DNA from 4 places in the Arthrobacter phoenicis genome. Region 3 is predicted to be linked to each of the others. Evidence: riboswitches for the same ligand, from Rfam matches in the RefSeq annotation. Region 3 holds a riboswitch; each other region holds the start of a gene.
The links. Region 3 has a riboswitch for thiamine pyrophosphate ahead of thiO (glycine oxidase ThiO). Riboswitches for the same ligand answer to the same signal wherever they lie in the genome.

Region 1: linked by a shared signal. The riboswitch ahead of thiC (phosphomethylpyrimidine synthase ThiC) and the one ahead of thiO (glycine oxidase ThiO) in region 3 are both predicted to bind thiamine pyrophosphate.
Region 2: linked by a shared signal. The riboswitch ahead of ABC337_RS09095 (ECF transporter S component) and the one ahead of thiO (glycine oxidase ThiO) in region 3 are both predicted to bind thiamine pyrophosphate.
Region 4: linked by a shared signal. The riboswitch ahead of thiC (phosphomethylpyrimidine synthase ThiC) and the one ahead of thiO (glycine oxidase ThiO) in region 3 are both predicted to bind thiamine pyrophosphate.

The regions. Positions count from the first base shown of each region.
Region 1 covers NZ_JBDFMK010000003.1:90,645-94,116, forward strand. Annotated here, with positions in the region: gene thiC (phosphomethylpyrimidine synthase ThiC) at 294-2,024, opposite strand; TPP riboswitch at 2,022-2,131, opposite strand; gene ABC337_RS18145 (heavy metal-responsive transcriptional regulator) at 2,487-2,876, opposite strand; gene merA (mercury(II) reductase) at 3,096-3,472, shown strand, end outside.
Region 2 covers NZ_JBDFMK010000001.1:1,951,489-1,954,960, reverse strand. Annotated here, with positions in the region: gene ABC337_RS09100 (ABC transporter ATP-binding protein) at 1-1,047, opposite strand, end outside; gene ABC337_RS09095 (ECF transporter S component) at 1,058-1,690, opposite strand; TPP riboswitch at 1,758-1,899, opposite strand; gene ABC337_RS09090 (DUF4235 domain-containing protein) at 2,136-2,399, shown strand; gene mnhG (monovalent cation/H(+) antiporter subunit G) at 2,442-2,849, opposite strand; gene ABC337_RS09080 (MrpF/PhaF family protein) at 2,839-3,117, opposite strand; gene ABC337_RS09075 (Na+/H+ antiporter subunit E) at 3,114-3,472, opposite strand, start outside.
Region 3 covers NZ_JBDFMK010000001.1:2,815,106-2,818,577, reverse strand. Annotated here, with positions in the region: gene ABC337_RS13300 (thiazole synthase) at 1-192, opposite strand, end outside; gene thiS (sulfur carrier protein ThiS) at 198-434, opposite strand; gene thiO (glycine oxidase ThiO) at 431-1,723, opposite strand; TPP riboswitch at 1,714-1,831, opposite strand; gene thiE (thiamine phosphate synthase) at 1,858-2,550, shown strand; gene ABC337_RS13280 (ferritin-like fold-containing protein) at 2,592-3,305, opposite strand; gene ABC337_RS13275 (RNB domain-containing ribonuclease) at 3,347-3,472, shown strand, end outside.
Region 4 covers NZ_JBDFMK010000005.1:8,093-11,564, forward strand. Annotated here, with positions in the region: gene thiC (phosphomethylpyrimidine synthase ThiC) at 1-1,421, opposite strand, end outside; TPP riboswitch at 1,419-1,528, opposite strand; partial or broken gene ABC337_RS18480 (heavy metal-responsive transcriptional regulator) at 1,884-2,272, opposite strand; gene merA (mercury(II) reductase) at 2,492-3,472, shown strand, end outside.

The DNA of each region.
Region 1 (3,472 bases), on a different contig from region 3:
GATTCAAGGCGTTCTTGAAATCCTTCGTTTCTGAGAACGTCGAACGATCGAGGCAGGCTTGAGATTGGGGGGTGAGGTGAGGTAGAGGAGCATCACGATTAAGCGGACGCGGATTGAGCGCGGCCGGGTCCGGTCGGCGGTCAGCCAGACGTACGCGTCGGCCAGTCGTTGCTGGATGGGGCCGGTCCCGGCGGTGAGGGCTTCAACGGCCCTTTCGAACAGGCCTCTTAGTCGGCGGTGTTCAGGTCCGGCCAGGACCGGCCACGAAGGACCGGCCCTGGCCGGACCCGCTCCTAGCTCCTGGGCAGAACCGGTTCGGGCAGGTAGACCTTCCCGCCGGATTCGAGGAATTCGGTGGACTTGGCCTCCATTCCTGCGATGGCTTCCTGTTCGGACATGCCTCCGAACTGGTCGCGGATGTCCTGGGAGAGCCGCATGGAACAGAACTTGGGACCGCACATGGAGCAGAAGTGCGCGGTCTTGGCCGGTTCGGCGGGCAGGGTCTCGTCGTGGAAGGATTCGGCCGTTTCCGGGTCCAGGGAAAGGGCGAACTGATCGCGCCAGCGGAACTCGAACCGTGCCTTGGACAGGGCGTCGTCGCGTTCGTGGGCGCCCGGGTGGCCTTTGGCGAGGTCCGCGGCGTGGGCGGCGATCTTGTAGGTGATCACGCCGGTTTTGACGTCATCTTTGTTCGGCAACCCGAGGTGTTCTTTGGGCGTGACGTAGCAGAGCATCGCGGTGCCGTAGCGGGCGATCTCCGTGGCGCCGATGGCCGAGGTGATGTGGTCGTAGCCGGGGGCAATGTCGGTCACCAGTGGGCCGAGGGTATAGAACGGGGCGCCGTCGCAGAGTTCCTGCTGGCGTTCGACGTTTTCCCGGACCAGGTGGAAGGGGATGTGGCCCGGGCCTTCGACCATGACCTGCACGTCGTACTTCCAGGCGCGCTTGGTCAGCTCCGCCAGGGTGTCTAGTTCGGCAAACTGTGCGGCGTCGTTGGCATCCGCGGTCGCCCCCGGCCGCAGGCCGTCGCCCAGGGAAAAGGCGACGTCGTACTTGGCGAAGATTTCGCACAGTTCATCGAAGTGGGTGTAGAGGAAGTTCTCCTGGTGATGGGCCAGGCACCAACCGGCCATGATGGACCCTCCGCGGGAGACGATCCCGGTCACCCGGTTTGCGGTCAGCGGCACGTAGCGCAGCAGCACGCCGGCGTGGACGGTCATGTAGTCCACGCCCTGCTCGCACTGCTCGATCACGGTGTCCCGGTAGATCTCCCAGGTCAGGTCATTGGCCTCGCCGTTGACCTTCTCCAGCGCCTGATAGATCGGGACCGTGCCGATCGGGACGGGGGAGTTGCGGATGATCCATTCACGGGTGGTGTGGATGTCATCGCCGGTGGAGAGGTCCATCACCGTGTCTGCGCCCCACTGGGCGGCCCACTGCAGTTTGTCCACTTCCTCGGCAATGGAGCTGGTCACGGCCGAGTTGCCGATGTTGGCGTTGATCTTCACCAGGAACGCCTTGCCGATGATCATCGGCTCGGATTCAGGGTGGTTAATGTTGTTCGGAATGATGGCCCGGCCCGCCGCCACCTCACTGCGGACCAGTTCAACGTCGCAGTTCTCCCGCACTGCCACGAACCGCATCTCCTGCGTGATCACGCCCTGGCGGGCGTAGTGCATCTGGGTGACCGTCTTGCCGTTGAGGGCGCGGCGGGGCACCGGCTGCGCGCCCTTCCATTCCGCGGACGCGGCACCCCGGCGCACGGCGGACTTGCCGTCATCGAGCAGGTTCCGTTCCCGTCCGCCGTAGGGCTCGGTGTCGCCCCGGGATTCTATCCATTCGGACCGGAACGGCTCCAGGCCGATTACCGGATCGCTGCCGGGCCCGGCCGTCCGGTACACCGTGAACGGTGGATTCTTCACCCCGTTCGGAGAGTCCTCCAAGGCGATCTCCGTGACAGGGACGCTAATGCCGTGTTCCGGGTCGCGGGCGTACGCGAGCGAATGTGAATTCATGGCGTTCATCAGTGGTTTCCTACTTCCTTCGCCGGCATGACCCGGACAGGTTCAACGGTCGCAGGCTGCATCAGCCCGATCTCAGCCCCTGCATTAGGGCACCCGTGTGGATGAAAAAACCCTAGCACCCCGGCGTGCCCGTTCCGGTTGGATGATGACTGGTGTTCCCCGGAGGGCCTCCATCCTCGGAAGCAGGCCCTCCCAGCGATGGGGATATGACATATCTCCGGCAGCTGAGGCCTCCTGTTCGCAGCTGCCGGGGCTGACGCGCTCCTCGGTCAACCGCCAGCCCGGCCAACGCACAGCACCCGGGAATGGTGCAGACGCCTTCTGCTATTCCGTGCAGTCGACTTCTGAAACTGACATCAACCCTCGTCATAGGAATTAGCTAAAACCGCCAAACCGAGCTGCGAAAAAACCGCCAATCCGAACTAGCAGTCACACAGGAGGAGCGTCGGGATCTGGTCGGGTTTAGAGGTAGCTGCAGATGCGTTCGGGGTCGCAGGCTGCAGGGTCCCCGGCGGCCGCGGCGTCATGAAATTCGGCAACGGTTGCACGCAGTGCCGTGAGTTCTGCGATCCGGGCGTCGAGGTCGCGGAGCTGTTTGGCCAGCAGATCCCGGACGTGTACGCAGGGGGCCTGGCCGATGTCCCGGACGGAGAGGATGTCACCGATCTGGGCAAGGGTCAGTCCGGCCGTGCGGCCGCGGCGGATGAATTCCAGCCGGCTGACTGTTTCCTGGGCGTAGTCGCGGTATCCGTTCGGTGCCCTGTCGGCGGCCGGCAATAGGCCGCGGTCCTCGTAGAACCGCAGGGTCTTGGCCGTCATGCCCGCGGCTGCGGCAGTTTCGCCGATAAGCATCATGCACCTCTCGTCCCCGGGGGGTTCCTCCTTGACCTTCCAGTTTAGTGGAAGGTCAACAGGGGGTAGGAACCCGCGGGTGGCGCCCCGGGCCGGGAGAGCGGAGTCAGCCTCTTGACCTTCCCCCTCGGTGGAAGGTGCAGACTGGGGCAGAACCATATACGAGGCACTGTTACGGGTATTTCGGGACGTCGCTGCTGTACGACTTTGGAGGATTCCATGTCTGAACCAACACCTGATTTTGATCTGGCCGTCATCGGATCGGGCGGCGGAGCATTCGCGGCCGCGATCCGGGCGACCAACCTGGGCAAACGCGTCCTGATGATCGAGCGCTCCACCGTCGGCGGCACGTGCGTGAACACCGGCTGCGTGCCGTCCAAGGCACTCCTGGCCGCGGCAGAGGCCAGGCAAGTTGCCCTGGACGGAGCAGGCCGGTTCCCCGGCATCAGCACCTCAGCCGGGCCGGTGGACATGGCCGGGCTGATCGGTGGGAAGCGTTCCCTGGTGGAGACGATGCGTTCGGATAAGTACGTGGACCTGATCGCGGACTATGGCTGGGAGCTGCGCCAGGGCAATGCCGTGTTCACCGGCACCCA
Region 2 (3,472 bases), 860 kb from region 3:
CAGGGCGAAGGTCGATTTCCCGGCGCCGTTGGGCCCGGTGATGGTGAGCGCGCGTCCGGCGCGGACCTGCGCGGCGATGCCCTCCTGCACCGGCACGGGCGGCACCGGCCGGAAACGGGTCCGGAGGCCGCCGCGGCGGGGACGGTCGCGGGACACGGCCAGGGACTCTGCGGCCAGCAGCAGGCGGCCGGCCTGGAGGCCAGGCTCCGGACCCTGCCCGGTTACGCCGGCGCTCCGGGCACGGGTGGCGGGCACGTGGCCCGGGACCCAGACTCCGGCGGCGATCAGCATCTCCCGCGCCTCGGCCAGGACCCGGTCCGGCGGCCCGTCCAGCAGCACCGCGGATTCGCCCGCGGTGCCGGGCTGGAGCACCACGATCCGGTCCACCAGGTCCTTCCACACGGAAACCCGGTGTTCGACCACCACCAGGGTGGCGCCGGTCCGGTCCAGGCAGCGGCCCACAGCGTCGCGGACCTCCAGCACGCCGGCGGGGTCAAGGTTGGCGGTGGGTTCGTCCAGCAGCAGCAGCCCGGGCCGCATGGCGAGGATGCCGGCCAGGGCCAGCCGCTGCTTCTGCCCGCCGGAGAGGGCCGAGGTCGGGTGCCCCAGGGGCAGGGACCCGAGCCCGACGTCGTCGAGCGCCTCCCCCACCCTCGCCCAGATCTCCGCGGGCGGGACGGCGAGGTTCTCCGCCCCGAACGCGACGTCGTCGCCCACGCGGGAGAGCACCACCTGGGTCTCCGGGTCCTGCTGCACCAGCCCGGCGCGTCCGCGCCGGTCCCGGGGCGGGGCACCGTCGATCAGCAGGCTGCCGGCCTCGTCGGCGTCGTCGGCATCCGCGTCCGCGCCGCCGCCCTCGCCGAGGACCCCGGCGAGGGCGTGCAGAAGGGTCGACTTACCGGCGCCGGAGGGACCCAGCAGCAGGACGCGTTCGCCCGGGCTGATGTCCAGGTCCAGTCCGCTGATGGCGGGGCGGGACCGTCCGGCGTGCCGCCAGCCCCAGCCGCGGGCGGTGACCGCGGCGGGGCGGACGTCGTCGGCGTTCATGCGCGGGGTGTCAGGAGAAGACGGGTTCGGTGGCCGCCTTGCGGGAGGCGAAGGAGGCCAGCACCCCGGTCCGGGCCAGGCCGCGGGTGGCGATCCAGGCCAGGCCGCCGGCGATCACGGCACCGGAGATGGCGCAGAAGACGATGTAGGCGGCCTTGTCCCCGGCCTCGAAGGCGATGTTCCAGCCCCAGGGCAGGAAGCAGTCGTTCAGGCCGCAGAAGAGGCCCGCGCCGGCGCCGGCGAGCAGGGAGACCGGGAGGTTGAACTTGGTGTAGCGGAACGCGGCGAAGACCAGCTCCGCGCCGAGGCCCTGCAGGATGCCGGAGATCAGCACGGTGGTGCCGTACTGGGAGCCCATGATCAGCTCGCCAGTGGCGGCAACGGCTTCGCAGAACAGCGCGGCGCCGGGCTTGCGGACCACCAGCATGCCGAGGACCGCGGGGATCATCCAGCCGCCGGCGTAGAGGCCGGTCAGGGGCGGGTAGACGGCGGTGAGCGGGACGGACACCACGTTGGCGCCCTGGTCCCAGGCCCAAAAGATGACGCCGCCGGCGATCGCGATCAGCGCCGCCAGGACAATGTCGACCACGCGCCAGCTCTTCTTGCCGGCTGCTGTGGCGCGGGGGGTGGAAATATCGGTCATGTCGTCCTCCTGAGGTACAGGAGGGGAGGGTGTTCCGGCCACGGCGGCCGCTGCCGCGTGTTCCGGACACCCTGAGAACTCGACTCCCTTGCGCCGGTACTAACCGGATCAGGTTCGAGGGTCTGCGGCTGTCCGCACTCTCAGCGCCCACCTACGGTTCCCGGATTCCTCCGGAAGGGTCCGACGGCGGCGCTCCCCTGTCGTTGTGAATGTCGCCCGTGTGGGCTGGGCCAGTTTACACCCGCGCCGCCGGGGCCCGCCTCCCCTTCCGGCCGAGCCCGATCAGCACGATGCCGACCGCCACGAACGGCGCCCAGGGTGCGCTCCGGTCTCTGTCCATGCCCGACGGTAGGCCGGGCGGCGCGCGGCGGACAGGGGCGTCCGCCCCGGACCGGTGTGCCAGTAGGCTAGGGGCAGTCCTGTTTCCACCCGCAAGGAGCACGAAATGAACATTGTCATCAAACTGCTCGGCACCGGCATCAGCCTGGTCGCCGGTCTCGTCGGCACCAAGCTCGTGGACACCGTCTGGGAGAAGACCACCGGCAACAAGCCGCCGAAGGGCCACGACGACGACGTCCCCACCACGCTGCGCCAGGCCCTGACCTTCGCGCTGATCTCGGCCTCGGTGAGCGCCGTCATCCAGGTCCTCGCCAACCGCGGCACGCAGCGGGCCATCACCCGCTTCGCCAAGACCCAGGACATCGTCTAGGCGCACCGCACCACCAGACTCCGACGGGGAGTCCCCCGGGCATCAGTCCCGGCGGGGCTCCCCGTCGTCGTTGAAGCCGCGTTCCCCGGCGGCCTGCTGCACCACCGCTTCCAGCTCGTCCGCGCTCAGCAGCTCCGGGTGGAGATGCTTGGTGCGATAGCCGGCACGGCCCACCATGTGCGCGGAGACCGGAACGGTCAGCAGCTGGAAGATCCACGCGACCACCAGCACCGGCCACACCCACCAGGTGCGCATCTGCAGGCCCACGGCGCACAGCAACAGGAACAGGCCCAGGACCTGCGGCTTGGTGGCGGCGTGCATCCGGCTCATCAGGTCCGGGAAGCGGAGCAGGCCGATCGCCGCGCCGAGGGACATCAGCGCGCCCACCACCATGAACACTCCGGACACGGCGTCGATCACCGGGTCTGCGGAAAAGGTCTCATGATTCATGGGGATGCCTCCTCCGGTCGGCCACGAAGCGGGCCACGGTCACCGAGCCGACGAAGCCGATGATCGAGATCGCCACCAGCAGCATCAGGTTGTTCAGGTGCCGGTTGACGGCCATGTCGATGCACAGCGCCGCGCCCAGGATGGCCAGCAGCACGTCGGCGGCGAGGACCCGGTCCAGCAGGGACGGCCCGCGGGCGATCCGGATGATGGCGCCGCCTGCCGCGAGGGACAGGATGACGGCGGTCACGGCCAGGACGATCGGCATCATGCGGCTGCCTCCTGTTTGAGGGCGGAAACTTCCTCCGGGGTGCCCATGATCCGGATCAGGCCGGCCTCGGTGTCCCGAACGTCCTTGCGGAGCTTGGCGGCGTCGTCGGCGTCGCGGACGTTGATGCCGTGGATGTAGAGCGTGGACGTGGTCCGGTCCACCTCCACTACCAGGGATCCCGGGATCAGCGAGATGACGTGCCCGGTGGCGGTGACCAGGAGGTCCGAATGGCTGCGGAGCGGGACGGCGACGACGGCACTGATCACCCGGGGCCCGCGGACCACGGCGAGGTAGAGGACCTGGAAGCTCGCCGCGACCACCTTGGCCAGGAACACCACGCCGAAGGGAATGGCGC
Region 3 (3,472 bases):
GTAGCGGCGCATCGCCACGGTGGTCAGCTCCGTGCCGGAGGCTTCCAGTGCCGCGCCCAGGCCATCGAGGCTGGGCGCGCCGCCGGTGCCCATGATCAGCCGGGAGCCCAGCTCCACGCCGTCGAAGGTCACCGGGTCGCGGTGCGCCGCGGCCTTCACGGCGGGCTCCTGTGCGCTGTCTGCTTCGTTCATGCCGTTCATCCTCCCTGTACCGCGGTGACGAGTTCGACGTCGTCGCCCTCGATGAGTTCTGTCGCGTGCCACCGGCTGCGGGGCACGACCTCGGCGTTGCGTGCGACGGCGACGCCGAGTTTGCGTCCGTCCGTGGCCTGGCCGTTATCCGCCAGGGGCCGTCCGGTGACGCCGCTGACGAGGGCGCCGACCGTGGCGTTGTCCGGGAGCGCGTGCGGCTTCCCGTTGAGGGTGATGTTCATGCTGTTGTCCTGTGGGTCGCGGGGTGGAGAGCATTGGTACGGCTGGGCGCCCGGGTGGTCGCCTGGCTGGTCGACTGGCTGCGCTCAGCGTCGGCGTGCGGGCGGTCGAAGCGGTCCGGGAGGAACCCGTCCCAGCGCGGGTCCGGGGTGCCGTCCAGCAGCTCCCGGCAGATGGCGGCGGCGGCCGGGGTCAGCAGCACCCCGTGCCGGAAGAAGCCGGTGGCAATCACCAGGCCCGGGACGTGGCCGCCGCCGGGGGCACGGACCCGTCCCAGCAGCGGGGCGTTGTCCGGGGTGCCGGGGCGGGCCCTGGCCGTGGCCTCGACGAGTTCCAGCTCGGCGACGGCCGGGACCAGCTGCTGGGCGTCGCGCAGCAGCTGGTAGACCCCGCCGGCGGAGACCGCCCGGTCATAAGCCTGGTCCTCGCGCTGGGTGGCGCCAACCACCACGGTGCCGTCCCCGCGCGGAACGATGTAGACCGGGATACCCCGGACCAGCCCGCGGACGGTGGAACTCAGCAGGGGACGCAGCCGCTCGGGCACCCGGAGCCGGAGAATGTCGCCATGGACCGGACGCAGCGGCAGGGTGAGCCCGGCCGGGAGGTCCTGCAGGGCGGCGGCGCCCAGGCCGTTGGCCACGATGGTCTCGGCCGCCCGGACCTCCCCTCCCCCGCTGAGCCGGACGCCGGCAACCCGGCCGTCCGCCTGAATCAGGCCCTCGGCGCGGTGCGGGACGGCCCGGAATCCGGTGTCGGCGGCCAGCAGGGCTCTGATCCGGGTGATCAGCCGGCGCGGGTCCACCTGGTGGTCGGCGGGGATCTCGAAGGCGCAGGAGATCGCCGGGCTGAGCAGCGGTTCGCGGCGGCGGGCCTCCCGCACGGTGAGGGGTTCGACGGACAGTCCCGAGGCCAATTGGAGGGCGCGCAGGTCCGCGAGCGCCTGCCGGTCCGCGGCGTCCGCCCCCACGGCGAGGGTCGGCGTCGTCAGGTAGCCGGTGCCGGCTCCCCCGTCACCGCCGTCGGCGAGGCGGCCGGCGAAGGCGGGCCAGAGCCGGGAGGACTCCAGCATCAGCGGCAGGAGCCCCTCCTCCTGGTAGTGGAGTTCGCTGACGGGGGCCAGCATGCCGGCGGCGGCCCAGCTGGCCCCGTCCCCGGGGGCGTCGTCGACCAGCGCCACGGTCCGCCCGGAGCGTCGGAGTTCCCACGCGATGCCGTGGCCGATCACGCCCCCGCCAATCACGACGGCGTCGACCGCGTCTACGGCGGTCCCAGGGCCGGGGGTGGTGTTCATGGGTTCCTTCCCTACGCCGGTACTAGCCGGATCAGGTCAAGCGGTCGGCTCTGACGCCCTCTCAGCCCTGCGCCGTCGACGGCGTGCGGGGCTCCCGCGGTATGCGCCCAGTTTAGAGGAACTACGCTTGGGGCATGAGCCAGGACGTCCACAGCACCGCCCGTTTGTACCTCTGCACCGATGCCCGCAAGGACCGTGGAGACTTTGAAACCTTTGTCGATGCCGCGTTTACCGGGGGCGTGGACATCATCCAGCTCCGGGACAAGACCATCGAAGCCGCGGAGGAACTCGAACTCCTGGAGGTCCTGCACACGGTCGCAGCGCGCCACGGCCGGCTGTGGGCGGTCAACGACCGGGCGGACCTGGCCTCGCTGGCCGGCGCCCCGGTGTTCCACATCGGGCAGAAGGACATTCCGTTCGGTGCGGCCCGTGACTTCCTCGGCAAGGACACCGTGATCGGCCTGTCCACCCACACCCCGGAGCAGGTCGACGCCGCCATCGCCGCCGCGCCGGGCCGGAGCGGGCTGGACTACTTCTGCGTGGGCCCCGTCTGGGCCACCCCCACCAAGCCCGGCCGTGCCGCCGTCGGCCTGGACCTGGTCCGCTACGCCGCCGACGCGATCGAGCGCGCCGAGGCCGCGGGCGACGGCGGCAAGGTGGCCGGCGTCGTGCCGTGGTTCGCAATCGGCGGCATCGACCTGACCAACGTGGAGCAGGTCCTCGACGCCGGGGCCCGGCGGATCGTGGTGGTCCGGGCGATCACCGAGGCCGACGACCCCGCTGCTGCGGCACAGGCCCTGCTCGCCGCCCTCGACGCCCGGGCGTAAACGCGGCCGGGTACTTCGGGCGCCGGGCGGGTGCAGGCTCTCTACCCGGCGAGGCCCAAGAGGGTCATCCGGCGTGAGTGCGCCGTGGCCAGCGAGGTCAGCAACGCCCGGACCGGATCCGTGCCCGCCGCGACGCCGTTGCCTGCAGCGCCGTTGCCCGTTGCCCCGTTGCCCGCTGCTTCCGAACCCTGGACGCCAAGGAAGGCATGGTCGGCCGCGACCCGCTGCGCCTGGGTCAGCGCCTCGCCGAGGAGCCGCCGTGCCCACAGCGCCAGCCGGGAGGCCAGCCGTGGATCGTCGGCCAGGGCCTGCTTGAGCCGTTCGCGCAGCACCCCGGTGGCCTCTTCGGAGGCCTGGACCTGCTCCACCAGTGCCGCGGTGGCGGGATCCAGCCGCGGAATCAGGGAGCGGTAGAAGTCGGCGGAGACGGTGTCGATGACGTACGCCTTCATTAGCGACTCGAACCAGTCGGCCGGCCGCGTCCGCTCATGGAAGTGGTCAACCGAGCGCTGGAACGGCACCATGGCGCCCTCCACGTCCTCGCCCATGTCCTGCAGCCGGGCGCACACCAACTCGTAGTGCTCGAACTCCCGCACCGCCAGCCGGCCCAGCACGGCCCGGTCCCGGAGGGTGGGCGCATAGCGGGCGTCGGAGGAAAGCCGTTCAAAGGCGGAGAGTTCGCTGTAGGCCATCACGCCGAGCAGGTCCGTGAGAAAGCGGTGATCGCGGGCGGAATCCGGCGTCGGAGTGCTCATCGTTCAAGACTAGCGGCGGATTTCGGGCTACCCTGACTTTCGTGTCTCACCATCGCCTGACGCCGAGCGTCCGCCAGCAGCAAAACCAGCTAGCCAAGGCGCTGAAGGCCCTGCGCACCCTCCTGGAACTGCCCGGGCCGTTCCCCGAAGAGGCGCTGCGCGACGCC
Region 4 (3,472 bases), on a different contig from region 3:
TCGTGGGCGCCCGGGTGGCCTTTGGCGAGGTCCGCGGCGTGGGCGGCGATCTTGTAGGTGATCACGCCGGTTTTGACGTCATCTTTGTTCGGCAACCCGAGGTGTTCTTTGGGCGTGACGTAGCAGAGCATCGCGGTGCCGTAGCGGGCGATCTCCGTGGCGCCGATGGCCGAGGTGATGTGGTCGTAGCCGGGGGCAATGTCGGTCACCAGTGGGCCGAGGGTATAGAACGGGGCGCCGTCGCAGAGTTCCTGCTGGCGTTCGACGTTTTCCCGGACCAGGTGGAAGGGGATGTGGCCCGGGCCTTCGACCATGACCTGCACGTCGTACTTCCAGGCGCGCTTGGTCAGCTCCGCCAGGGTGTCTAGTTCGGCAAACTGTGCGGCGTCGTTGGCATCCGCGGTCGCCCCCGGCCGCAGGCCGTCGCCCAGGGAAAAGGCGACGTCGTACTTGGCGAAGATTTCGCACAGTTCATCGAAGTGGGTGTAGAGGAAGTTCTCCTGGTGATGGGCCAGGCACCAACCGGCCATGATGGACCCTCCGCGGGAGACGATCCCGGTCACCCGGTTTGCGGTCAGCGGCACGTAGCGCAGCAGCACGCCGGCGTGGACGGTCATGTAGTCCACGCCCTGCTCGCACTGCTCGATCACGGTGTCCCGGTAGATCTCCCAGGTCAGGTCATTGGCCTCGCCGTTGACCTTCTCCAGCGCCTGATAGATCGGGACCGTGCCGATCGGGACGGGGGAGTTGCGGATGATCCATTCACGGGTGGTGTGGATGTCATCGCCGGTGGAGAGGTCCATCACCGTGTCTGCGCCCCACTGGGCGGCCCACTGCAGTTTGTCCACTTCCTCGGCAATGGAGCTGGTCACGGCCGAGTTGCCGATGTTGGCGTTGATCTTCACCAGGAACGCCTTGCCGATGATCATCGGCTCGGATTCAGGGTGGTTAATGTTGTTCGGAATGATGGCCCGGCCCGCCGCCACCTCACTGCGGACCAGTTCAACGTCGCAGTTCTCCCGCACTGCCACGAACCGCATCTCCTGCGTGATCACGCCCTGGCGGGCGTAGTGCATCTGGGTGACCGTCTTGCCGTTGAGGGCGCGGCGGGGCACCGGCTGCGCGCCCTTCCATTCCGCGGACGCGGCACCCCGGCGCACGGCGGACTTGCCGTCATCGAGCAGGTTCCGTTCCCGTCCGCCGTAGGGCTCGGTGTCGCCCCGGGATTCTATCCATTCGGACCGGAACGGCTCCAGGCCGATTACCGGATCGCTGCCGGGCCCGGCCGTCCGGTACACCGTGAACGGTGGATTCTTCACCCCGTTCGGAGAGTCCTCCAAGGCGATCTCCGTGACAGGGACGCTAATGCCGTGTTCCGGGTCGCGGGCGTACGCGAGCGAATGTGAATTCATGGCGTTCATCAGTGGTTTCCTACTTCCTTCGCCGGCATGACCCGGACAGGTTCAACGGTCGCAGGCTGCATCAGCCCGATCTCAGCCCCTGCATTAGGGCACCCGTGTGGATGAAAAAACCCTAGCACCCCGGCGTGCCCGTTCCGGTTGGATGATGACTGGTGTTCCCCGGAGGGCCTCCATCCTCGGAAGCAGGCCCTCCCAGCGATGGGGATATGACATATCTCCGGCAGCTGAGGCCTCCTGTTCGCAGCTGCCGGGGCTGACGCGCTCCTCGGTCAACCGCCAGCCCGGCCAACGCACAGCACCCGGGAATGGTGCAGACGCCTTCTGCTATTCCGTGCAGTCGACTTCTGAAACTGACATCAACCCTCGTCATAGGAATTAGCTAAAACCGCCAAACCGAGCTGCGAAAAAACCGCCAATCCGAACTAGCAGTCACACAGGAGGAGCGTCGGGATCTGGTCGGGTTTAGAGGTAGCTGCAGATGCGTTCGGGGTCGCAGGCTGCAGGGTCCCCGGCGGCCGCGGCGTCATGAAATTCGGCAACGGTTGCACGCAGTGCCGTGAGTTCTGCGATCCGGGCGTCGAGGTCGCGGAGCTGTTTGGCCAGCAGATCCCGGACGTGTACGCAGGGGCCTGGCCGATGTCCCGGACGGAGAGGATGTCACCGATCTGGGCAAGGGTCAGTCCGGCCGTGCGGCCGCGGCGGATGAATTCCAGCCGGCTGACTGTTTCCTGGGCGTAGTCGCGGTATCCGTTCGGTGCCCTGTCGGCGGCCGGCAATAGGCCGCGGTCCTCGTAGAACCGCAGGGTCTTGGCCGTCATGCCCGCGGCTGCGGCAGTTTCGCCGATAAGCATCATGCACCTCTCGTCCCCGGGGGGTTCCTCCTTGACCTTCCAGTTTAGTGGAAGGTCAACAGGGGGTAGGAACCCGCGGGTGGCGCCCCGGGCCGGGAGAGCGGAGTCAGCCTCTTGACCTTCCCCCTCGGTGGAAGGTGCAGACTGGGGCAGAACCATATACGAGGCACTGTTACGGGTATTTCGGGACGTCGCTGCTGTACGACTTTGGAGGATTCCATGTCTGAACCAACACCTGATTTTGATCTGGCCGTCATCGGATCGGGCGGCGGAGCATTCGCGGCCGCGATCCGGGCGACCAACCTGGGCAAACGCGTCCTGATGATCGAGCGCTCCACCGTCGGCGGCACGTGCGTGAACACCGGCTGCGTGCCGTCCAAGGCACTCCTGGCCGCGGCAGAGGCCAGGCAAGTTGCCCTGGACGGAGCAGGCCGGTTCCCCGGCATCAGCACCTCAGCCGGGCCGGTGGACATGGCCGGGCTGATCGGTGGGAAGCGTTCCCTGGTGGAGACGATGCGTTCGGATAAGTACGTGGACCTGATCGCGGACTATGGCTGGGAGCTGCGCCAGGGCAATGCCGTGTTCACCGGCACCCAGGACGATCCCGTCCTGGAAATCACCGGACAGGACGGGATGCGGGAGTCCGTAAGGGCCGCGCACTATCTGGTGGCCACTGGGTCGGCTCCGTGGGCGCCCCCGATCGAGGGTTTGGCAGACACGGACTACCTGACCGCCACCACCGCGATGGAACTCGAGGAGGTCCCCGACTCCCTGCTCGTGCTCGGCGGCGGGTACGTGGCCCTGGAACAGGCCCAGCTCTTCGCCCGGCTCGGGTCCAAGGTCACCATGCTGGTCCGCTCCCGCCTGGCCTCGGCCGAGGAACCCGAAGCCTCCCGCGCCCTGATGGGCGTCTTCGCCGACGAGGGCATCCGCGTCGTCCGCCGGGCGGCCGTGTCCTCCGTACGTACGGATCCGGCCACCCGCGGGATCGTTGCGACCGCGGCCGCCTCCGGCGGCCAGGAGGAATTCCGGGCCGCCAGGCTGCTCGTCGCCACGGGAAGGCGCCCGGTCACGGACGGCCTGAACCTGTCCGCGGTCGGCGTGAAAACCGGGGACGGCGGCGAGATCTTGGTCAACAGCCGGCTGGCCAGCACCAATCCCAGGATATTGGCCGCCGGAGACGTGACCGGACACCGCGAA